DNA from 2 places in the Paracoccus methylovorus genome. Region 1 is predicted to be linked to the other one. Evidence: riboswitches for the same ligand, from Rfam matches in the RefSeq annotation. Region 1 holds a riboswitch; the other holds the start of a gene.
What was found. A riboswitch is a leader RNA that binds a small molecule or an ion and turns the genes downstream of it on or off. The one in region 1 is predicted to bind thiamine pyrophosphate.
Positions count from the first base shown of each region.

Region 2: another riboswitch for thiamine pyrophosphate. It lies ahead of JWJ88_RS16820 (TenA family protein); the one in region 1 lies ahead of thiD (bifunctional hydroxymethylpyrimidine kinase/phosphomethylpyrimidine kinase).

Region 1 covers NZ_CP070368.1:2,112,045-2,119,388, forward strand. Annotated here, with positions in the region: gene JWJ88_RS10610 (response regulator transcription factor) at 1-122, shown strand, start outside; gene aroQ (type II 3-dehydroquinate dehydratase) at 150-584, shown strand; gene JWJ88_RS10620 (DnaJ family domain-containing protein) at 628-945, opposite strand; gene JWJ88_RS10625 (HAD family hydrolase) at 1,074-1,676, opposite strand; TPP riboswitch at 1,800-1,903, shown strand; gene thiD (bifunctional hydroxymethylpyrimidine kinase/phosphomethylpyrimidine kinase) at 1,972-2,799, shown strand; gene JWJ88_RS10635 (FAD-dependent oxidoreductase) at 2,796-3,773, shown strand; gene thiS (sulfur carrier protein ThiS) at 3,757-3,954, shown strand; gene JWJ88_RS10645 (thiazole synthase) at 3,956-4,720, shown strand; gene JWJ88_RS10650 (thiamine phosphate synthase) at 4,731-5,327, shown strand; gene JWJ88_RS10655 (HesA/MoeB/ThiF family protein) at 5,324-6,286, shown strand; gene JWJ88_RS10660 (ABC transporter substrate-binding protein) at 6,283-7,236, shown strand; gene tenA (thiaminase II) at 7,233-7,344, shown strand, end outside.
Region 2 covers NZ_CP070371.1:740,313-747,656, reverse strand. Annotated here, with positions in the region: gene JWJ88_RS16840 (homoserine dehydrogenase) at 1-1,057, shown strand, start outside; gene JWJ88_RS16835 (GntR family transcriptional regulator) at 1,168-1,812, opposite strand; gene JWJ88_RS16830 (M48 family metallopeptidase) at 1,868-2,551, opposite strand; gene JWJ88_RS16825 (TIGR02300 family protein) at 2,700-3,023, shown strand; gene JWJ88_RS16820 (TenA family protein) at 3,133-3,774, opposite strand; TPP riboswitch at 3,840-3,956, opposite strand; gene JWJ88_RS16815 (AI-2E family transporter) at 4,161-5,354, shown strand; gene hflC (protease modulator HflC) at 5,431-6,549, opposite strand; gene hflK (FtsH protease activity modulator HflK) at 6,549-7,344, opposite strand, start outside.

The sequences.
Region 1 (7,344 bases):
ACCGGGCAATGGATGTGCGTATCTCGCGCCTGCGCACCAAGCTGGGCGAGGACCCAAAGAACCCGCGCCTTATCAAGACGATCTATGGCGCGGGCTATATCTTTCTGGCGGAACTGGGCTAGATTGCCCTAACCCTCGCGGAGATTGCCATGCCCACCGTCTATGTCCTGAACGGCCCGAACCTGAACCTGCTGGGCCAACGCCAGCCCGAAATCTATGGCAGCACCACGCTGGCCGACATCGAACGCGACTGCAAGGCGATGGGGCGGGAACTGGGTCTGGATGTCGCCTTTTTCCAGTCGAACCACGAAGGCGCGATCATCGACCTGATCCACGAGGCGCGGCTGAAGGCACAGGCCATCGTCATCAACCCGGCTGCGTTTACCCATACCTCGGTGGCAATCCTTGACGCTCTGAACACCTTCGACGGCCCGGTGATCGAGGTGCATATCTCGAACGTCCACAAGCGCGAAAGCTTTCGCCACCATTCCTATGTCAGCCTGCGGGCCGAGGGCGTGATCGCCGGTTTTGGCATCCACGGCTATCTGCTGGCCTTGCGCCACGCGGCAAAACTGGTGGGATAGGTCGGACAAATAGCCGAAAGTCAGGGGAAATGGGTTTGAACCCCTAGCTGCCATAGAAACGCCGACGCGCCTCTTGCTCAATGTCGAGCCGCAACTGAAGGTCGGCAAGTTTCTTCATCACCTGCTTACGTGCTTCCTCGTCGGGTGCGGCATGCAGAATGCGGGTCTGCTCTTCGACAGCTTTGCGCAATTCGATTTCACGCGGCAACGCCCCCGCCTCGGCCATGATGCGAAAGCCGATGGCATCCGCGCTTCCGTCACCGCCCCTGTCCAGAGGTTTTCCCGCTCCCTTGAGATTGTCGAATTGCCCCTCGGCCTGTGCCTTCAGAATTTGCCTTTCGGCCATGTCGGAAAACTTCATCGTCATTCTCCTTCGTTGTGCCGCGCAGCCGGAAACCCACGCTCGAACATCGCCAGCCCGCCAAAACCGTCAGAGCGCCGGTAACCGCACGCGCGGCTGGTGGCGGGCTCGACACCTCGGCACCTCTTTCAAAACACCCCTCGCCTCGCCAGTTCATCGCCCAGCGCCTCGGCGCCGGTAAAGTGGATCGCCTCCATCCCCAGCGCGCGAGCACCTTCGACATTGGCGGCGCTGTCATCGATAAAGATACATTCCTCGGCGACCAGCCGGTTGCGATCCATCAGCAGTCGATAGATCGCCGGCTCGGGCTTCAGCAGCCCTACCCTCCCAGAAACGAGGATATCGGTGAAAAGCGTGCCCAGCCGCGGGTGCAGGTCCAGCGCATAGGACCATGTCTCCGCCGCCCAGTTGGTCAGCCCGTAAAGCGGCACATTGCGCGCCACAAGCGCCTCGGCGATCTGCCAGGTGCCGGGAACCGGCTTTTCAATGGTAACGGGAAAAGCCGCCAGATAGCCGGACAGATGCCGCGCCTCGTCGCCATGGGAGGCGCGGGCGTCGGCAAGCCCTTGGGCAAAGCTGCGGCCGCCATCCTGCATTCGGTTCCAGCCGGGAAAATCGATCCGGGCCATCCATGCCTCGGCTTCGGCCCGGCCGGTGAACACATCCGCAAAAGCCAACGCCGGGTCCCAGTCGATCAGCACGCCGCCAAGGTCGAAGATCACGTTTTTCATCGCACCCTTCCACTTTCGTCCAGCCCAGATCGGCAGGAATGGGCCGCGCTGTAAAGCCAAAAACCGCACGCCGCCCTGTGCCCTTGCAATGCGGACCCACGGGGCCTAGTGTGGCGCGCAAGACTCATACACTTGGGGAGCCCCGTACGGGGCTGAGAGGTGCCAGGCACCGACCCATCGAACCTGATCCGGGTCATACCGGCGTAGGGAAGGGTAGAGTGAAGCGGCTCGCGATCCTTTTGCCGCCACCCGTCCCCCTCGCGTCCGTATGCCCGGCTGAAACGAAAGGCGGGCCATGTCGGGATTGCAGCCCCATCCCATCGCATTGACCATTGCCGGCTCGGACAGCGGCGGCGGCGCCGGAATCCAGGCCGATCTGAAAAGCTTTTCGGCGTTGGGTGTTTATGGCGCCTCGGTCATCACGGCGATCACCGCGCAGAACACCCGCACGGTCGCGGCCGTCGAAGGCGTATCCCCGGCCATGGTCGCGGCACAGATCGACGCGGTCTTTGGCGACCTTGACGTGCGCGCGGTCAAGATCGGCATGGTCGGCGGCGCAGATGTGATCGCCATCGTCGCAGACCGGCTGGCGGCATTTCTGGCGGATAACCCCATCCCCGTGGTGCTGGACCCGGTGATGGTGGCGAAGTCGGGCGACGCGCTGCTGCCCGACGAAGCCGTGGCGGCCCTGCGCGAACAACTGCTGCCGCTGGCGACGGTGCTGACACCGAACCTGCCCGAGGCCGCGCGCCTGCTGGACCGCACATCTGCCGCGACGCTTCAGGACATGCGCGAACAGGGTCAGGCGCTAAGTGCGCTGGGTGCCGCCCATGTGCTGATGAAGGGCGGTCACGCCGACAGCGACATCTGCACCGACCTGCTGGTCGGTCCCGAGCCGCTGACCCTGACCGCGCCGCGCCAGCAGACCCGCAACACCCATGGCACGGGATGCTCGCTGTCCTCGGCCATCGCGGCGGGGCTGGCTCAGGGCATGACGGTGACGCAAGCCGTGACCCGCGCCCATGGCTGGCTGCAAAAGGCCATCTCCACTGCCGACGAACTGGCCGTGGGGCTGGGCCATGGGCCGGTGCATCATTTCCACGCATTCTGGAGGCAGGCATGAGTCGGATCACCATTTTGGGCGCCGGGGTGATGGGGCTTTGCATCGCCACCGAACTGGCTGCACGCGGCATTGATCCACGCATCATCGACCCCGCAGGCAAGCCCGGATCGCAGGCATGCAGTTGGCGCGCCGGCGGCATGCTCGCCCCCTATTGCGAGGCCGAAAGCGCCGAACCGGTGGTCCTGCGCCTTGGCCTTGACGCCGCCGACTGGTGGGAGGCGCATGGCGCCGAGGTCATCCGCCGCGGCACGCTGGTGCTGGCCCCCTCGCGCGACAGGGCCGAGCTTGACCGCTTTGCCCGGCTGACACAGGCGCATCAGGCAGTGGACAACGACCAGATCGCCGCGCTGGAGCCAGAACTGGCCGGCCGCTTTACCCGTGGGCTGCATTTCGCCACCGAGGCGCATGTGAACCCGCGCGCCGCGTTGCTGGCCCTGCGCGACCGGCTGGACCAAAGCGGTATCCGCATCGAGACCGAGGGCACGCCCACCGGCCTTGTCGTCGATGCGCGCGGCTTTGCCGCCCGCGATGAACTGACCGACCTGCGGGGTGTGCGTGGCGAGATGCTGGTTATCCGCTGCCCCGAGGTTCAACTGACCCGCACCGTTCGCCTGCTGCATCCGCGCATCCCGCTTTACATCGTGCCGCGCGGCGAGGGGGTTTATATGATCGGCGCCACCATGCTGGAAACGGGCGGCAAATATCGCGTTACCGCCCGCTCGGCGGTGGAAATGCTGAGCGCGGCCTATGCCCTGCATCCGGGTTTCGCCGAGGCCGAGATCCTGGAACTCGGCTCGGATGCGCGCCCCGCCTTTCCCGACAACCTGCCGCGCCTGCGCCGGCGTGGCGGCACGCTTTACGCAAACGGCCTTTACCGCCACGGCTATCTTCTGGCCCCCGCCGTGGCCCGCATGGCCGCCGAATACCTTCTTGATGGCCGGAAACCGGAGTTCATGGATGAAGATCACCCTTAACGGAGAGCTGCGCGACCTGACCGGCCCGACCGTGCAGGACACGCTGAACGAAATCGGACTGGGCGCGGCCAAGGTGGCGACCGCGCTGAACGGCGCCTTTCTGCCCGCCGGCAGCCGCGCAAATACCACGCTGACCGATGGCGACACGCTGGAAGTCGTGGCGCCCATGCAAGGGGGCTGAAATGCCGGTCTTTTACGGAACCCATATCGAAAGCCCGCTGATGCTGGGCACGGCGCAATACCCCTCGCCCGCCATCATGGCCGAGGCATTCCGCGCATCATGCGCAGGCATCGCCACCGTCAGCCTGCGGCGCGAGGGCGGGGCCGGACAGGATTTCCACCGCCTTATCAAGGAACTGGGTCTGCCCGTCCTGCCCAACACCGCCGGCTGCCATTCTGTGCGCGAGGCGGTAACGACCGCACAGATGGCGCGCGAACTGTTCGGGACGCCGTGGATCAAGCTGGAGGTCATCCGCGACGACGACACGCTTTGCCCCGACGTGATCGCGCTGGTCGAGGCCGCCCGGATCCTGTCCGACGACGGCTTTCAGGTCTTTCCCTATTGCACCGAGGATCTGTCCGTCTGCGGCCGGCTGCTGGACGCCGGCTGTCAGGTGCTGATGCCATGGGGCGCGCCCATCGGCTCGGGCCGGGGGCTGAACAATCCCTATGGCCTGCGCAGCCTGCGGGCGCATTTTCCCAAGGTGCCGTTGGTCGTGGATGCCGGCATCGGATTGCCCAGCCATGCGGCGCAGGCGATGGAACTAGGCTACGACGCGGTGCTTTTGAACACCGCCGTCGCCAAGGCCGGCGATCCGGTCACCATGGCGCGCGCGATGGCGCTGGCGATCACGGCGGGCAAGCTTGCCCATGACGCCAATCCGATCGAAGCCCGCGACATGGCCGCACCATCGACCCCGCTGTTCGGCATGGCGGTTCTGGATTGAGGAGGCTGACATGAAACTGCCCCGGTTTTATCCGATCTTCGACAGCAGCGACTGGCTGCGCCGCGCCCTGCCCTTGGGCGTGAAACTGGTGCAGATCCGCATCAAGGACCTGCCGCCCCCCCTGCTTTTGGGCGAATTGGCCCTGTGCCAGGAACTTTGCCGCGAACATGGCGCCACACTGGTCGTCAACGACCACTGGCGCGCCGCCATCGACCTTGGCTGCGATTTCGTCCATCTGGGACAAGAGGATCTGGACGAAGCCGACATCCCCGCAATCCGCAAGGCCGGGCTGCGGCTGGGTATCTCGACCCACGACCATGCCGAACTTGACCGCGCGCTGGCGCTCGGCCCCGATTACGTCGCGCTGGGGCCGGTCTGGCCGACGATCCTGAAAAAGATGAAATGGGAACAGCAGGGGCTGGACCGGGTGCGGGAATGGCGCCGGCTGGTGGGCGCGACACCGCTGATCGCCATCGGCGGCGTGACCCCGGAACGCGCGCTCGAGGCGTTCGCGGCCGGTGCCGATACCGCCTCGGCCGTGACCGATATCACGCTGAACCCCGACCCCGAAGGTCGCCTGCACGAATGGCTGCGGGTGACGGCATGAACCGCTATGCCCGCCAGATGGTCCTGCCCGAGGTCGGCGCTGCCGGACAGGAACGCATCGCGGCCGCACAAGTGCTGGTTGTCGGCGCAGGCGGGCTGGGCGTGCCGGTGCTGCAATATCTGGCCGGCGCGGGCATCGGGCACATTACCCTGATCGATGCCGACACGGTCGAGGAAACCAACCTGCACCGCCAGCCGCTTTATCGCATGAAGGACATCGGACTGCCCAAGGTCCGCGCCGCGGCGCAGGCCGTGACACGGCTGAACCCTTCGGTCGAAATCAACGTGCTGGTCGACCAGCTGACACCGCTGAACGCAGCCGATCTGGCGGCGGCGGCGGATCTGGTGCTGGATTGCGCCGACAGCTACGCCGCCAGCTATACGCTGTCGGATGCGTGCCTTGCGGCGGGAAAACCGCTGATCTCGGCCTCGGCGCTGGGTCTTGCGGGCTATGTTGGCGGCTTTTGCGGCGGCGCGCCCAGCCTGCGCGCACTGTTCCCAGACCCGCCCGACAGCGGCCAGACCTGCGCCACCGCGGGCGTGCTGGGCCCGGTGGTCGGGATGCTCGGCTGCATTCAGGCGCAGATGGCGTTGCGGCTGCTGCTGGGACTGACCCCCTCGCCCTTGGGTGAATTCATCCGCTTCGACAACGGCCGCTTCACTCAATTCCGCTTTGATACCGCGCCCGAAGCGCCGGGTCCGCGCTTTGTCGCCCGCGAAGAGATTCGCGACTCCGACCTCGTCATCGACCTGCGCCCTCAGAACGAGGCACCGCGCAAAGCCACCCCCGACGCGTTGCGCATCCCCGGTTACGGCCCGACCGGCCCCCTGCCCAAAACCGGCCAGCGCGTGGTGCTGGCCTGCCGTTCCGGCCTGCGCTCATGGCGCGCCGCCGACGCCCTGTCCCGCCGCTGGAACGGCGAGATCACCCTTCTTGCCCTTGGAGACGACGACCAATGAAACATTTCGCCCTCGCCGCCGCCTTCGCCACCCTGGCCCTGCCCGCGCTGGCCCAGGATCCGGCCCAGGACAAGGTCACGCTGATCCTCGACTGGTTCGTGAACCCCGACCATGCCCCGATCATCGTCGCCCAGGAAAAAGGCTTCTTCGCCGATGAAGGGCTGCAGGTCGAGATCGTCGCCCCCGCAGACCCCGCGGACCCGCCAAAACTGGTCGCCGCCGGCAAGGCCGATTACGCCATCAGCTACCAACCGCAGTTGCATCTGCAAGTGCACGAGGGGCTGCCGCTGAAACGTGTCGGCACGCTGATCGCGACACCCCTGAATTGCCTGATGGTCAAGGCCGACGGCCCAGTGCAGGAAATCGCAGACCTCAAGGGCAGGAAAATCGGCTACTCCGTCTCAGGTGTGGAAGAGGCGCTGGTGGGCCAGATCCTCAAGACGGCCGGCCTGACCATGCAGGATGTCGAGATGGTGAACGTGAACTGGTCGCTTTCGCCCGCCCTGATCGCCGGGCAGGTCGATGCCACCATCGGCGCCTACCGCAACTTCGAACTGACCCAGATGCGGCTGGAAGGCGCCGAAGGTCGTTGCTTCTTTGTCGAGGAACAGGGCGTTCCGACCTATGACGAACTGATCTTCGTCGCCAATCCCGCCAAGATGGACCCCGACCGCACCCGTCGCATGTTGCATGCGGTCGAACGTGGCGCGCAATACATGGTCAACCACCCCGACGAAAGCTGGGAACTGTTCTCGGCCACCGCCCCGGATTTGCGCGATGAACTGAACGCGCAGGCATGGCAGGACACGCTGCCCCGCTTCTCGCAAAGCCCCGCCGCGCTGGATCAGGGCCGCTACGCCCGGTTCGAAAGCTTCCTGCACGACGCCGGTCTGGTGGACAGCGTGCTGCCCGTCTCGGATCTGGCGCTGGATGTGGGGGCAGAGCAATGACAGGCTACGGGGACGCCTTCGCGGCCTGGCGGGCGGCGGCGCAACCGGATTGGGACGCCTATACCCGCCACCCCTTTGTCGAAGGGCTGCGTGACGGAACCCTGCCGC
Region 2 (7,344 bases), on a different replicon from region 1:
ACTGATCGGCGGCGACGAGGGCATCGCGCGCGAGGCCGTGACGGCCGCGCTGCGGGCCGGCAAGGACGTGGTGACCGCCAACAAGGCGCTGCTGGCGATCCATGGCCAGGAACTCGCCGAACTGGCCGAAGCCCATGGCCGGGTCATCCGATTTGAGGCCGCAGTGGCCGGAGGCATTCCCGTCATCAAGACCATGACCGAGTCGCTGGCCGGCAATGAGATCCGCCGCGTCATGGGGGTGATGAACGGCACCTGCAACTATATCCTGACGCGCATGGAAAGCGCCGGCCTGCCCTATGAGACGGTATTCGAAGAGGCCCGCCAACTGGGCTATCTGGAGGCCGATCCGACGCTGGACGTGGGCGGCATCGACGCCAGCCATAAGCTGGCGATCCTGTCGGCCATCGCCTTCGGCACGAAGCCCAGCTTCGATGCGGTCGAGATCGAGGGGATCGAGCGGGTCAGCATCGACGACATCCGCCGTGCCGCCGACATGGGCTATCGCATCAAGCTGCTGGGTGTGGCGCAAATGACCGGACGCGGGCTGGAACAGCGCATGTCGCCCTGTCTGGTGCCTGCCGACAGCCCGTTGGGCCAATTGCAGGGCGGGACGAACATGGTGGTGATCGAAGGCGACTCGGTCGGCCAGATCGTGTTGCGTGGCCCGGGCGCCGGTGAAGGCCCCACCGCCAGCGCCGTCATGTCCGACATCGTCGAGATCGCCCGCGGCGTGCGCATGCCCAGCTTTGGCCAGCCGGCCGGGGATCTGGCGATGCCGCAACCGGCCAGGACGGCGGTGCCGGCGGCCTATTACATCCGCCTGCAACTGACCGACAAGCCCGGGGCCTTGGCAAAGGTCGCAACCGTGCTGGGCGATTCCGGTATCTCGATCGACCGCATGCGCCAGTACGGACACTCGCGCAGCGAGGGGGTGGCGCCAGTGCTGATCGTCACCCACAAGACCACCCCGGATGCCATCGATCATGCCATCGCCGCCCTGCCCCGCACCGGCGTCATCGCCGGCGAGCCGGTCGAGTTGCGCATCGAAGAAGTCTAGGCGGCTGGGTCTACAGCATCGTTGCAATTCGTTGAATCGCAGAAATGCTGTGGTCGTTGTATTTACGCATTTCCCGGCGCTTTACCGGCATCTACTTTGCTGGAAATGCCTTAGGCGGGGCTTATGTGGCGCAGCCCATGCGTCACATCCGCCCGGACGGCAAGCCGCAATCCCGGCTCATCCCCCGCCCGTAGCGAGGCGAGGATCATCCGGTGATGCCGGGGGGGCTCGTTACGCTTCATGCGCCCGTAGAGTGCCCGCATGGTGGGGCCAAGCTGCAACCAGACCGTCTCGACGATAGCCAGCATCGCCGGGGCCTGCGCGCGCAGGTAAAGTAGGCGGTGAAACTCCAGATTGGTGCGGATATAGCCGATGGCGTCGTGCCCCTCGGCCGCCTCTCCGATTGCGGCGTTGATGATGGCCATGCGCTCGATGAGGGCCTGATGGGCGCGCGGCAGGGCTCGGGCCGCTAGTTCCGGCTCGATCAGCCCGCGCAGGGCGGCAAGTTCCTCGATCCGCTCGACCGACAGTTCCGGCGTGCTGATCCGTCCCGAGGACGACAGCGACAGCGCACCCTCCGCCACCAGCCGGCGCACCGCCTCGCGCGCGGGGGTCATCGAGACACGATGCTCGGCCGCAATGCCCCGCAACGTCAGGGGCAGGCCCGGCGGGAGTTCGCCCAGCATGATCCGCTGGCGCAAATTGCGGTAAAGCCGTTCATGGGCCGAAGTTTCGGAGGTGCGCGAAAGTGTCATGCCCCCTCTGTGATCACAAAATTGGACGCCGTCAAGCCGTCCCGATGCCGCAGCATTACGGCCTGAAACGCCAGGCCAGCAATTCATGCCCATGCAGGCGCAGCCATTCGCGACGGGCCGCATAATCGGGCATCAATTGCCCGGTCGCGGCCCAGAAGTCCGGCGAATGATCCATGTGCTGCAGATGCGCCACCTCATGCGCGGCGACATAGTCCAGCACCTCGGGCGGCGCCATGGCCAGCCGCCATGAAAACATCAACCGCCCGTCATGGGTGCAACTGCCCCAGCGCGAGCGGGTGTCGCGCAGCGCCAGCGCACGAAAGCCACGCCCCAGCGCCGCAGCATAACGGTCGCAGGCCTGCATCAGCCGCGCCTGCGCCAGATGTTTCAGCCAAACCTCGACCAGCAGGCCCGTGGGGCGGCCCTGGGGCACCAGCAACCGCTCATCTGTCAGCTCCACCCGCCGCCCGTCATGGGGCTCAATGCGCCGCCTGCGCCCCTCTACAGGCAGCAAGGCGCCGTGCTCGACCAGAGACAGCGGTGGCATGCCCGCCCGGGTGTTGCGCAGCCACTCGGCCCGCGACTCGGCAAAGGCGCGGCCATCGGACAGGCTGGTGCGGCTTGGCAGGGTCAACACCACCTCGCCCCCGGCACGCGACACGCGCAGGGTCATGCGCCGCGCCCGGGCCGAGCGTCGCAGCGTCACGGGGATGTCGCCTCCAACCAATATCCTGTCCATATCTTTCCGCATCTTGCGAAGTGCCGACTTTCTGCCCATGTTTCCCCCGCTCCGCTACCGGGCCGCAAGGGGGAAAAGGCTTTGACAGCCTGCCCCGGCTGTGGCAGGGGACAGCGGATTTAGCTGAACGCGGCAGAAAGAGAACACCATGCCCAAAGAGGAATGGGGCACCAAACGCCTTTGCCCCCATTGCGCGACGCGCTTTTACGATTTGACGAATGATCCGATGACCTGCCCGGCCTGTGGCGCGGAATTCACGGTGGAAAGCCTGACCAACGGCCGCTCGCGCTCGCTGATCTCGGAAAAAGCCGCCGCCCGCCAGAACGAACAGACCAATCTGGTCGATGAGGAAGATCTGGACGATGACGCCGATACCGGCGATCTGGACGACGATCTGCTGGACGACGACGATGACGATGGCGACATGTCGCTGGACGACATCGCCGACGTGCCGGGCAATGACGACGAATAAGCCTTCGTCCTGAACAACTTTACGAGGCCCCGGAACGCAACATGCGACCGGGGCCTTTTTATGGTGGCTCCCCCAAAGCTTCCTTATAGAATTGTTCTAGAAATCTACGTTAAGTATCATGAATTTCGTTGAAAAATTCCAATTCAAGCTTAACGGCCCGATGGAAGAATTCGCGGGCCTGATCGGCAGCCTGCGGCCCCACCCGGTTAAATTCATTCCGCAGGAAGGCGACAAAATCGCAGAAAAATGGATTGTCGTGCAGGGTGATCCATTCGGCATGGACAAAATTTTCCGGTAGCGGCCGGGGTGCCTGCATTGCCCAATCGAGGTATAGCCCCTCAGCCACGTTCAGCACCGCCAGCACGGCAGGATAGGCGCGCGTCGCCGCCGCTTCACGCATGAGCGCCTGAAAGCCGCTGGTCGGCGCGCTGTCGGGAACAGCGGCACGATCAGCCTCGCTGACGCCAAGCGCGGCGAAAGCGCGCAGAAAATAGTCGTTCTCGTCACCCGAGACCATGCCGGCGAAGCGCCCGAAACGCAGCCGCGATTCGAAACGGTCGGTCGAGGCGATGGCCCCACCCAGCAGGGTCAGGAAAGCATCCAGAAAACGATGATCCTGCACCAGATAGCGCGCCATCGCGGCATCCGCGATGCTTCCGGCGCAAAGTTCGCGCACAAAGCGATGCCCGGTGGCGTCGGCCCAATCCGCAGCGCATTCCCGGCGCAGGCATTCAAAGAAAGTTTCTGTCATCGGCCCCTCATGGCTTGAGCAAGACCGTCGTTCCAAGGCGGTCTCACAGTGAGACCGGCAAAAGGCAGGTGCATCATTCCCATTCCTCCGCCGGCATGATCCGGTTCAGGTTCAAAGGGTCACCGCGCCGCGTGCCGCCAGCAGTTTCTCAGCCCATTGCCCGGGCTCCCCTTGGTGGCGCCAGATTAGCGGGGGCGGCAGGATCTGTCACGCGCCACGGGACCGGGAAAACAGCCATTCGCACCGCAGGCGCCCACCCACAAAATCGTGAGCCGCGAATGCGTGGCCATTCCGGCGGGACGCGGCATTCCGGGTTGCAGACGGGGGCCAGATGTTATCTCGTTGCGGCAGGGTGGGCTTACCTGCCCGCAGTCAGGATCGGGACCATGACGACAGGCGAAATGCCGAAACCTACGACAGCAACGGAACCTAACGATCCCGCCGCCGCGCCGCACCCGAAACAGATCGGGCTGCGCCTGCACCGGCCGCCCCTGTTGACCAATATCTCGGCTGCACGCTGGTTGCTTTTGGCCATCGTCGCGGCCTCGATCTATTTCTTCCACGGCTTTCTGGTGCCGGTGCTTGCGGCCATGGTGATCGCGCTGGCCAGTTGGCCGTTGCGCAACCGCGCGGCCTATCAGTTGAACCTGGGCCGCACCGGGGCGGCAACGGCGCTGGTGCTGGTGCTGGTATGCTTTCTGCTGATCCCCATCGCCATGGCGCTGATCTATGCCTTTCGCGAACTGCGGGACTGGATCAACTGGGCCATTCTGGTCAACAGCTCGGGCGCGTCCGCACCGGAGTGGATGATCAACCTCCCGCAAATCGGCGACTGGCTGAACGAGAACTGGCAGATCTATATCGGTCGCCCCGGCGGCATCAGCGAGATCGTGCAACTGGTCAGCGGCTCGAATATCGGCGCGATCTATCGCGGCGCGGTAACAGCCGGGACGCTGGCCTTCCACCTTGCGCTGACGCTGCTGTTCATGCTGATCACGCTGTTCGTGCTTTATCGCGACGGCGACAAGTTCGTGGCGCAGATCGACCAGGTCGGCCGCCGCATCCTGCCCGACCGATGGAGCCGGCTGTCCCGCGTCGTGCCCGCCACCATCAGTTCGACCGTGACCGGCATGACGCTGATCGCCATTGGCGAGGGGGTGGTTCTGGGCGTCGCCTATTGGCTGGCCGGCGTGCCCTCGCCGGTCACCTTCGGCGTCATCACCGGCTTCATGGCACTGATCCCGGGCGGTGCGCCGCTGTCCTTTACACTGGTGTCGATCTATCTGGTGGCCAGCGGCTCGCCTGTCGCGGGGACGGCGCTATTCATCTGGGGCACCTGCGAACTGTTCGTCGTGGACAAGACCATCCGCCCGGTTCTGGTCGGCGGTCCGGTCAAGCTGCCGTTCCTGCCGACTTTTTTCGGGCTGATCGGAGGGGTCAAGACCATGGGCATCGTTGGCCTGTTCGTCGGCCCGGTGTTGATGGCGCTGCTGGTTTCCATCTGGCGCGAATGGCAACGCGAGATCGCAGAAGAGGGGCAACACCCCCCGGCCAGCAAGCTTATCGGACTGGAGGAGTAAGCCGGACCCAACAGATGAAAAAGGCGGGACGCGATTGCGCCCCGCCTTTTCTTTTTTGCACGTCCGGGTACCCCGATCAGTCAGCCGGAACCGCAGCCGGAGGGACCACCGGTTCTTCCTGCGGCGGGCTGGCCAAGGCTTCCGGCAAGGGCGTCAGCGTCACCCCGGCACTTGAGCCAAGCGGCTCGCCTTCGCGGTTGGTCGCCGTCGGCGCCGGCGTCTCACCGGGCTGCAGCGCGCCCTCGGTCCGGGCCTCTTCTTCGGCCTCAGGGTCCTCGGGGATTGCCGCAGCCGGGGCCGGCACGGGCACCGGGTTGGCGCGATCCGCACCATCATTGCGCAGATAGTCGAAGAACTGCCCCTTCGGCTGGATGACCAACGCACTGTTTTCGCCCTTCAGCGACCGCTCGTAAGAAGTCATCGAGCGGGTGAAGGCAAAGAACTCGGGGTCACGGCTGAACGCGGCGGCGTAGATGGCGTTGCGGCGTGCATCGGCTTCACCGCGAACCACCTCGGCCCGCTTGCGCGCCTCTGACGTCAACTCGACCACGGTCCGGTCGGCGGCGGCACGAACACGCTGGGCGGCTTCGCCACCACGCGCGATCTCGTCCGCGGCCTCACGCTCGCGCTCGGCCCGCATCCTCGCATAGGTCGCGGTCAGGTTCTGCTCGGGCAGGTCGGTCCGGGTGAGGCGGACGTCGATAACGCGAACGCCCAGGTCCTTGGCATCGCCCCGTGCCAGATCGCGGATCTGGTTCATCAACGGCGTCCGGTCGTCCGACAGGACCGTGGTAGAAGGCACCGAGCCCAGGACCTGACGGATCGCATTGGTCACGATCGGCTCCAACCGGCGCTGCGCGAATTCGATACCGCCCGAGCCAACGGCGCGGCGGAACTGCACGACATCGGTGATCTGCCAGCGCGCGAACGCATCGACCACCAGACGACGGTCATCCAGCGGCGTGACCTCCATCGGCGAGGTGGGCAGCCCCAGAATACGCGCGTCATATGTAACCACATTGTCCAGGAAGGGCACCTTGATGCCCAGTCCCGGCTCTTCGCGCACCTCGACCACCTCGCCAAAGCGCAGGACAAGGGCCTTTTCGCGCACATCGACGATATAGAGAGAGGCAATGACCAAAAGGGCGACCACGACCAGGAAAGGCAGCGCCAAAAGCGAGATTGCACGGTTCATCACTGGTTCCCTTCGCTGGTATTGGAGTTGCCGGTGCCCAGAAGCCCGCTGCGCAACTGATCCAGCGGCAGATAAGGCACCACGCCCTGACCGCCCTCGTCACTGTCCAGAATGACCTTGTTGGCTCCGCCCAGAACTTTTTCCATCGTCTCCAGATACATCCGGTGACGTGTCACCTCGGGCGCCTTGACATATTCGTCATAGACCGAGTTGAAGCGCGCGGCCTCACCCTCGGCGGTGTTCACGGCTTCGGCGCGATAGCCTTCGGCGCGTTCGATCACCGCGGCCGCCTCACCCCGGGCGTTGGCCAGCACGCGGTTGGCATAGGCGTCGGCCTCTTTTTCCAGCCGGTCGCGTTCCTGCTGGGCCGCCTGCACCTCGCGGAAGCTGTCGATCACTTCGCGCGGGGGATCGGCGCGGTCAAGGTTGACCCGCAGGACGTTGATCCCCGCTTCATAGGCGTTCAGCGTGTTCTGCACCGCCAGCTTCAGATCCTCGGCGATGGCGCCCCGGTCACGGTTCAGGATCGGCGCAAGCTCGGAACGGGCCACGATGTCGCGCATCGCCGATTCCGAAACCGCACGGATCGTGTCGTCGGGATCAGCCAGGTTGAACAGGAATTTCTCGGGGTCCGAGATATTCCACACCACCTGATAGGCCATGTCTACGATGTTCTGGTCGCGGGTCAGCATCAATCCCGAATCCATCGGTCCGGCACGGCCGGTGCCGATTTCGGTGGTACGCTCGCCCGAAACCTGCACGACTTCGGCGGTAACGACAGGCCACGGTGCAAAG